DNA from 3 places in the Priestia sp. TRN 1309 genome. Region 3 is predicted to be linked to each of the others. Evidence: riboswitches for the same ligand, from Rfam matches in the RefSeq annotation. Region 3 holds a riboswitch; each other region holds the start of a gene.

Region 1 (3,143 bases), 130 kb from region 3:
CAGCCGAACGAATATGCGCACGAAGTATCAAGATTAGCTAATATGCTGTCAAACGGAGGCTTAGTTGTTCAAAAGTATGGAGATATTTTAAAGGGGCGCCGTTCAACAGCGAATCGAATTAAAGAAGGCTTTTTAGAACCAACGTTAAAAGAAGCTGTCCCTGGTGATTTGGGTTTAGTGCTTCCATACAATACAATGAAAAGCTTAATTGAAATGACAGAAGCACTGGATCATGTAACGCCTGGGTTAGCATCTGAACATACGCTGTTTTACGGTGTGGAAGCGAAATTTTACTCCGCCCGTCCGAAGTTAAACGATAAGTTTGAAACTGAAATTTCCGGTTTATACGTGGGAGGAGACGGAGCTGGTATTACGCGAGGACTCGCGCAGGCAAGTGCGTGTGGTGTGTGGGTAGCGCGTGACATTGTTGAAAAATTAAAGAATCGTAAAGCAAGTTCTGAACCTGTTACTGTATAAAAAAAGAGGCCGTCACGGCCTCTTTTTTTTATGGGTTAAATAACGAGAGGGAATAAGTAAAAAGTAAAGAACTTGTACCGCTCCAACTCCGATAGTTTTATACGATAATTACCCGCTCCTTTTTTAAAAGATAGTAGGAAATCTATACTTCTATCTTGAGCAGAATTAAGTAGAATAAGGGGAATTGATAATGTCGATTTCTTCGCATCAATAAAGTCAGTGAAATTTTAGGGAGTGTATATCAAGCAGTACAAGGATAAAATCAACAGTTGGAAAGAGTTATTTTTTTGATAAGTAAAATATTTATGGAAGCAGTAAAGTACATGGATATTAGAATAATTATACATATTTATGAATGATATTAATGAGAAGAAAGTTCACTTTATAAACTATTTTTTGAATTAATTTTTTATTCATTAGATTGTAAGTCTTGTTAAATAGGTGTTTTTGGTTTATTGAAATATGGTGTAAATATTTTAAAATATAACAATTCTCAACTTTTTACGATAAAATCATGCATTATTTTTGAATAAAAACTTGACAGGAATACATAAAATGAATTTTAATTAAAGTAACAATTATTATCATGCAAAAATATTAAAGAAAATTATTTGCTTAATCTCTTTTGTTTTATAAGAGAACGGAGGACCCATATTTGTGCGTAATGTACTTGGGGTGAATCTTGAATGAATCAAGTAGGGTAACTCACGTACCCGAATCCGACAGCTAACTCCGTAAGCATTCAGTGAGGGAATAACAGGTCTATGAAACCATGATATTCTCATGGTTTTTTGTATAGCTAAAAATATTCCTAAACTATTAATCTGAAAATTTTTAATATATTGTATATTTTGAGTGTTATCACCCTCAATGCATGGTAAAATAAGTATAGTAGTTAGAATCATTCTAATATAATTTATTTATGGGAGGTAAATCTATGAAGCTATCGACAAAGATCATTATCGCGCTAATTGCTGGTGCTGTTGTAGGAGTGTTGATTAATGCTTTTGCTCCAAGTGCTTTTGCTCCGCTGGACAAGTACTTGTTTACGCCGCTTGGGCAAATTTTCTTAAGCTTAATTAAAATGCTTGTTGTACCAATTGTGTTTTTCTCTATCACGTTAGGCGTAGCAGGTTTAGGAGATCCTAAAAAACTGGGAAGAATCGGGGCAAAAACAGTTTCGTACTTCCTAGTGACAACAACCGTTGCTATTGTAATTGGTTTATTATTAGCGTTTGTTATTAAACCAGGAACATTTGGATCTTTTGATACAAAAAACGCTTCTTTTGAAGCTGAAAAAGCACCGCCGGTTGGAGAGACATTCTTAAATATGATTCCAGTCAATCCAATCCAAGCGATGGCTGAAGGGAATATGCTTCAACTTATCGTTTTCTCTATCTTTATCGGTTTTGGTATTACGATGCTTGGAAGTAAAACCAAAGGGCTTTATAATTTACTCGAGCAAGGCAATGAATTGATGATGTACCTTGTAAATCTAGTGATGAAGTTTGCTCCTTACGGAACATTTGGGCTTCTTGCAACAGCGGTTGGAAGTCAAGGCTGGCAGGCAATTAAAGCGATGGGGCTTTACATGATTGTAGTCGTGCTCGCACTGTTCATCCATTCGATTGTAACATATGGGGGGTCAGTCGCTCTTATGGCCAGACGTAACCCTATTGAATTTTTTAAAGGTTTTGCTCCTGCGATGACAGTTGGATTCAGTACATCAAGCAGTAGTGCAACGCTTCCGATTTCAATGAATGTGGCTCAAAAAAATCTTCGTGTCCCGGAGTCCATCAGCAGTTTTGTTCAGCCGTTAGGTGCTACCATTAACATGGATGGAACAGCAATTATGCAAGGTGTCGCGACTATTTTTATTGCGCAAGTATACGGCGTTGACCTGTCGCTGGGTGCTCTTGTGACGGTTGTATTAACAGCGGTGCTTGCTAGTATTGGTACAGCAGGCGTGCCGGGAGTTGGTCTCATTATGCTAGCGATGGTATTGAGTTCGGTTGGCCTGCCTGTAGCAGGTATCGGATTGATTATCGGGATTGATCGCTTGCTTGATATGCTTCGTACATCTGTAAATATTACGGGAGACGCTGCGTGTGCCGTTATTGTGGCTGAGTCAGAAGCAAAGCGTATCGATAAATCTGTAACGCAATCGGCTTAATAAATGTAAAAGCTCTAGCTATATGCTAGGGCTTTTTTTATTGGCAAGAAACTCTTCTTTTCAGCATACAGTTTAATAAGAGTATGTGTTTGAAAGGAGAGTGCGGAAATGAATAAGACCCATGTGATAAAGCCGCTGCTCGACGACGACTACCCAGTTATTTCATATGGAAAAGGAATTTATTTGTACGACCAAGATGGAAAAAAGTACATAGATGCTTCGTCAGGGGCAGTTACAGCAAGTATCGGACACGGCGTAAAAGAAATTATTGATGCGATGACGGATCAGGCACAGAAAGTTGCGTTTGTATATCGGTCGCAGTTTACAAGCGATCCGACGGAAGCCTTAGCTAAGAAACTATGTGAATTAAGCAGCAATCATTTCCAGTGGAGCTTTTTTGTTAACAGCGGGACAGAAGCGACTGAAACGGCTATGAAAACAGCCATTCAGCATTTTCAAGAGCAAGGAAAGCCAACCAAAACAAAGGTTTTGT
Region 2 (3,143 bases), 190 kb from region 3:
GTTATGTCTCAATCTCCTTTTTTAGTAATTTTTCACTAAGTAGGCTAGTATACGTAGCACTTTTTTCCCTCATGCATATGTTAACAATAAGGAGGGACAAGTAATATGAAAAAAATCTATCTTGATGCAGGACATGGTGGGGCAGATGCAGGAGCAGTTGGAGCGAACGGACTGTATGAAAAAAACTTAGTTTTAAAAATTCAACAATATTTAATAAGCTATTTAAATAGCACCTACAGTGACTTTACGATTAAAACCACCCGTACCACAGATACTTTTTTATCGTTATCTCAGCGCGCTTCTCAAGCTAACTCGTGGGGAGCAGATGCATTTATGTCTATTCACGTAAATGCCGGTGGAGGAACAGGATATGAAGATTATGTTTATAGAAGCGCTAGCAATGCCAGTAAAACGTTTCAATCAATTGTCCACGGCCAAGTACAGCCAACGCTGCTGTCGTATAATCATCCGAATCGCGGTCGAAAATCAGCTAATTATGCGGTGCTTCGCTTAACAAATATGCCTGCAGTACTAACTGAAATAGCTTTTATTGATAGGAGCGCCGATGCAGCACTTCTTCAAAATGAAGCTTTTTTAAAAAGCATGGGTGAATCGTATGCAAAAGGAATTGCCGTATATTTAAATTTACCTCGTCGTGCAGTTCCAAATCCATCGCCATCTCCAACACCGACACCGACACCAAATCCATCACCTTCTGAACCAGGTGAAAAAACGTATACAATTAAGCAAGGAGATACGCTGTACAGTATTGCACAGAAGTACGGCATAACAGTACAGGAGCTTCAAGAAGCGAATACAGGGCTTTCTGATCCTTTAACACTACAGGTTGGAAAAACAATTGTTATTCCTTCAGGAACTTCACCAACACCTACTCCAACACCACCTTCTGAACAATATCCACTTCCCAATGGAATTTTAAAACAAGGCGATTCTGGAGAAGCAGTGAAACAGATTCAAAGAGCATTAAACGCGGTTAATTTTAAAGTAGGGTCAGTAGACGGAATATATGGAGTACAAACGAAAGATGCAGTCAGACGTTTTCAGCTTGTGTATCTTCCTTATGATGTAGATGGCATTTATGGTCCTCAAACGAAAAACAAGCTAGCAGCCGTTTTAAAAGCAAAAAGTTAAAGAAAGCAGGTCTTCTGTAAGCAGGCAGAAGGCCTTTTGTTTTCCCCTTAAAAGCGCCTTAAGTACTATTTTATCGTTTACGTAAAATAATGCTTTACAAACCATTTGTACGGGAGTATATTATCTAAGAACAAAGGATAGTTATGAAAGAAACTTGTTATCAATCATACCCTTTAACCGAAAATTATATTGACCTGTTATCGCTTAATTCGTCAGAAGTGGGGGACCCAAATTTGTGCATGGTCACTTGGGGTGAATCCTTTTTTAAAAGGTAGGGCTACTCTCATAGCCCGAATCCGACAGCTAACCCCATAAGCGTTTTGGAGAGGAGGTTTAAGCTGTGTAAAAACGCTGAGAACCCTTAGTGTTTTTTTTGTGCGCTTTTTTAACATAAAAAGGTATTTTTTAGGGATAATATCACTTATTCATGAACTTGTAACGGAGCTTAGCAACGAACAGTGAATAGTAGCTAAGCAATCATCGGAGGGAAATTACGTGAACTATTCAGTTCTCAAGAGATTATTGATTGGAAAGCCGCTCAAAACAAAAGAGTTAGGCGATCAAAAGCTTAGTAAGCTTAAAGCGCTGGCTATTTTATCATCAGATGCCTTATCTTCAGTGGCTTATGGAACAGAACAGATTTTGATTGTCCTTGCAACAGTGGGCGTGCTTGCCTATTGGTATTCGATTCCAATTGCGATTGGGGTATTGGTGCTGCTGACGGCTTTAATTCTTTCATATCGTCAAATTATTTATGCGTATCCGCAAGGCGGAGGAGCTTATATTGTTTCGAAAACCAATTTAGGAGAAAATCCTGGACTTATCGCTGGGGGATCACTGTTAGTAGATTATATTTTAACAGTTGCCGTGAGTGTTTCAGCAGGAACCGATGCTTTAACTTCGGCTTTTCCAACGCTGCATCACTATAACGTAGTAATTGCGTGTTTGCTGGTGATTTTTATTACGGTTTTAAATTTACGAGGTGTAACAGAATCCGCTTCTGTCTTAGCTTATCCGGTTTATTTATTTGTGATTGCTCTTATTTTGTTAATAGCGGTGGGCTTCTTCAAAATAGTGACAGGTCAAGTTTCACCTGAGCTTCATACATCTCTCGGTACCGTGGTGCCAGGTATTAGTTTGTTTTTATTATTAAAAGCTTTTTCATCAGGCTGTTCGGCATTGACTGGTGTAGAAGCTATTTCGAATGCAGTGCCTAACTTTAAAGATCCAGGTGCAAAAAATGCTGTTCATACATTAATGCTGATGGGCGGTATTTTAGCCGTTTTATTTTCTGGCATCACGTTTTTAGCTTATTGGCTTGGCATTTCTCCAAAAGCAGATGAAACGGTTGTATCACAAATTGCATCGAGTGTATTTGGACGAAATGGGTTTTATTATTTTATTCAAGGCACCACAGCTCTGATTTTAGTGCTAGCAGCGAATACGGGTTTTTCAGCTTTCCCTTTGCTTGCCGTAAACTTATCGTCTGATAAATACATGCCAAGAATGTTTCAAATTCGCGGCGATCGACTAGGCTATTCAAATGGAATTGTGACCCTTGGAATTGCTTCTATTGTCTTACTTGTCGCCTTTAAAGGAGCGACGGAACAATTAATTCCTCTTTATGCAGTTGGAGTGTTCATTCCATTTACGCTTTCTCAAACAGGCATGATTGTCAAATGGCTTAGAGAAAAGCCGGCCGGCTGGCAAGGAAAGCTAACCATTAACTTAATTGGTGCCCTCATTACCTTAACGGTGCTAATCATTTTGTTTACAACGAAGTTTTCACAAGTATGGTCCGTGCTCGTTTTCTTACCGGTTATCGTTTATATTTTTCATCGCATTCATACGCATTATGAAGCAGTAGGAGAGCAGCTTCGTATTAAGCAAGGAGAAAAGATTGGAAAGCTTGAAGGAAGTGTGGTCATTGTTCCTGTAGCAGGAATGACAAAGGTAGTAGAAAATTCATTGAACTATGCAAGAACGATTGG
Region 3 (3,143 bases):
AAAAGCTGAAATTGAATGAAACAAGCTAAAGAATAGCCCCTTAGACCATCCGAATTCCGGAACCCAGCGTATCGCTAAAAAGATAAGTGCAACAAACTCAATTAAAAATGAAAAGATAAACAGCCTTTTAACTAGCAGGACAACTCCGCCGACGCTCGTTTGATTTAATGCCTGCTGAACGAGCATACGCTCTTTAAATCCAATTTTTTTACCTAGCATCATAAAAATCAGCACGGCAAATGACATAATGCCAAGACCGCCTATTTGAATTAACAGCATAATAATCGTTTGACCGATGACGGTAAAACGCGTACCTGTATCTACGACGGCTAAGCCGGTCACTGTCATAGCGGAAGTAGATGTAAAAAGGGCGTCTACCCACCTGATTGGCTCAGTAGTAGAAAAAGGCATCATTAATAAAAGAGCACCAATAATAATTCCTCCGCCAAAAATGGAGACAAGCAGCTGCGGCGGCGTAAGCCTAACAATTTTTTTTTTCATAAGTTAAACTCCTTCTTCTTCAAAACGGTTTAAATCGCGATTATGTCCGATAACAATCAGCATATCTCCTTGTTCAATTGTTTCATGCGCCGTAGGCGAAATCACCATTTCCCCGTCTTTTCGCTGAAAACCGATGATATTACAGCCGTACTTTGCACGAATATTTAAATCAAACAGCGTTTTATTATGAAGTTTCTTAGAAGCGACAATTTCAACAATACTATAGTCTTTAGACAGTTCAATATAGTCAATAATTTTTTCTGACACCACGTGATGAGCAATCCGCTTCGCAATATCGCGCTCAGGATGAATGACTTTGTCCGCTCCTATTTTCTCCAGCACTTTTTGATGATACATATTCACCGCTTTTACCCATACTTGCTTAACGCCCATATCTTTTAAAAGCATCGTTGCAAGCACGCTTGCTTCAATATCGTCTCCAAACGAAATAAGAGCATGATCAACGTTACGAATGCCTAGCCCTTTTAAGCTAGCTTCATCAATTGCGTTCGCTTGCACGACATATGTAGCTGAGTTGCTATATTTCTTTACTACCTCCTGATTGCGGTCAATAGCGAGCACATCCACATCCAAATTAGCAAACTCTTCAACCAAACTGCCTCCAAAACGACCTAATCCCAATACAGCAAACTGTTTTTTCATAATGTATTTATTCCTTTCTTCAACTGCTGTGTGTTCTCTTAGCTTATACTTTTTCTAAAAAATTACATGTTTTTCTTAAAAAAAGCGCAAAAAAACACAGGAAGGCTCCTGTGTTTTTTCACACTCTTCCCCCTCAAAACGCTTGCGAAGTTAGCTGTCGGGTTCGGGTTTTAAGAGTAACCCTACCTTTTTAAGGATTCACCCCGGAGCACAATATGTGCGTAAATAATGGGTCCTCCGCTCCGTAATGGATTAAGCGATTTTTATTCAAATGTCTATGATCTATTTTTTAGAATAATCGATTCGATTCATGATACGTTTCACTTCACGAAAGCTATCTTACTCCTGTGGATTTTGTCTGTCAAGATATTTTTAGGGAAGACATCACTTGCGCTGCAAACTGCAAAAATCATATAAATCTAAACTGACAATCAGTTTGTGAAATTGATCAAACAAATTAATAACGGCCAAAAGCTCTAATAGCTGCGTATCACTGTAAAATTTCTTTAATTGATCCATATCAGCATCCGTCAAATCCCTTGGACGCACTCGGTATACATCTATAAATCGAAACAGCAGTCGATCTTTTTCTTCCAGCTCTTTTTCTCTTAACACTTTTTGATTAAGCGTCTTATCGCCTACATATGACATGCTCATACACGTCTCACAGCCGTTAACACCTGCTAGATAAAGCCTGATTTTTTCCTTAGTCTCTCTTTTTACTATATCACTGTTCCAAAGCTTGTCGTATAGCTCATCATACAACCTTTTTACATCTGGAATTAAATTCAGTGCTTTTTCAAAATTTGTTCCCTCTTCGTTTGTTAACAAAACTCTTGCCATTTTTTACTCACTCCTTTTTAATTATTATAGTAAGAAAAATGGAGATTTCAGATAACAAATAAAACATATTATCTGCTATTACTAATCAAATGAAACATTAATATGAAAGAAGGTTTCCAATTGAAAATTGATGAAATTGATTTATCGATTTTGCAGGCACTGCAGCAAAACAGCCGTCTTTCCTTAAGAGAGCTAGGAAAACAAATTAACCTGTCTCCTCCTTCAGTGGCAGAGCGAGTAAGACAGCTAGAGAGCTTTGGTATTATAAAAGGATATACAATCGATATTGATTATGAAAAGCTGCAGTTGCCCGTCTCGTGTTTTATTGAAGTAACCATGAAAAACGGAGAGCACGAGCGTTTTAAACGATTTATTTCTCAGTATCCCTATGCTTTATTCTGTGAACGCATCGCCGGACAGGCTTGCTTCATTACAAAGCTTCAGCTTCCTCACCTGCACGTACTCGAGCAATTTATTAACGAAATTACACCTTATGCCAAAACGATTTCACACATCGCCCTTTCTCACGTGGAGATGTCTTCTGCATTATTGAGTCATTTAAAAGATGAAAAGTGATTGAAACATACGTTCACCGTACTAACGAAAAGATCCGAACGATTCATCGTTCGGATCTTCTTTCCACTAAACTACTTCTGTCCTAGCCTCTTTTATTCGTCCAAAAGCATAAAAAATAACCCTCCAAAGCTGGAGGGTATAAATTTTCCGAATAATGAAAGTTTTACAACTTCATTCTATCAGGTACCGACATTTCTGTCTACTTAAAAATGTAAAAGAGCTCTCTATTAATAGAAAGCTCTTTTACCTGCTTGTTTTTTGAAAACAATCAATCTATATAAAAGGGAACTACCTAAGGTTGAAAGTCACGTGAAACCTTGGCAGTTGATCCTGGATATACCGGTTGATATGATTCAAAACAAGTTCTTTCATCATTTCTTCTTTGACTTCTGATTCCGTTTTTTTATCTTTTTGTTTTAAAATAAGAATATAATAGACTTTACCCATTTTAATGGGCTTACTACACTCTCCGATGTGCTGTTTTTTTAAAACATCTATAAAAGAGGGAGATAGATTCGAAAGCTTTAGATTATCATCATTCTCTATTTTGCTGACGGTCT

The links. Region 3 has a riboswitch for cyclic di-AMP ahead of ACRPLQ_RS03085 (potassium channel family protein). Riboswitches for the same ligand answer to the same signal wherever they lie in the genome.
Region 1: it holds a riboswitch for cyclic di-AMP, as region 3 does, so the genes downstream of both, ACRPLQ_RS02395 (dicarboxylate/amino acid:cation symporter) here and ACRPLQ_RS03085 (potassium channel family protein) in region 3, are expected to answer to the same signal.
Region 2: it holds a riboswitch for cyclic di-AMP, as region 3 does, so the genes downstream of both, ACRPLQ_RS02120 (APC family permease) here and ACRPLQ_RS03085 (potassium channel family protein) in region 3, are expected to answer to the same signal.

Annotation. Positions count from the first base shown of each region.
Region 1 is NZ_JBOZGM010000001.1:472,064-475,206, forward strand. It holds gene ACRPLQ_RS02390 (NAD(P)/FAD-dependent oxidoreductase) at 1-477, shown strand, start outside; cyclic di-AMP (ydaO/yuaA leader) riboswitch at 1,080-1,234, shown strand; gene ACRPLQ_RS02395 (dicarboxylate/amino acid:cation symporter) at 1,415-2,650, shown strand; gene ACRPLQ_RS02400 (aspartate aminotransferase family protein) at 2,759-3,143, shown strand, end outside.
Region 2 is NZ_JBOZGM010000001.1:415,510-418,652, forward strand. It holds gene ACRPLQ_RS02115 (N-acetylmuramoyl-L-alanine amidase) at 106-1,152, shown strand; cyclic di-AMP (ydaO/yuaA leader) riboswitch at 1,344-1,485, shown strand; gene ACRPLQ_RS02120 (APC family permease) at 1,648-3,143, shown strand, end outside.
Region 3 is NZ_JBOZGM010000001.1:601,639-604,781, reverse strand. It holds gene ACRPLQ_RS03090 (TrkH family potassium uptake protein) at 1-501, opposite strand, end outside; gene ACRPLQ_RS03085 (potassium channel family protein) at 505-1,164, opposite strand; cyclic di-AMP (ydaO/yuaA leader) riboswitch at 1,289-1,433, opposite strand; gene ACRPLQ_RS03080 (carboxymuconolactone decarboxylase family protein) at 1,549-2,007, opposite strand; gene ACRPLQ_RS03075 (Lrp/AsnC family transcriptional regulator) at 2,128-2,583, shown strand; gene ACRPLQ_RS03070 (peptidyl-prolyl cis-trans isomerase) at 2,872-3,143, opposite strand, start outside.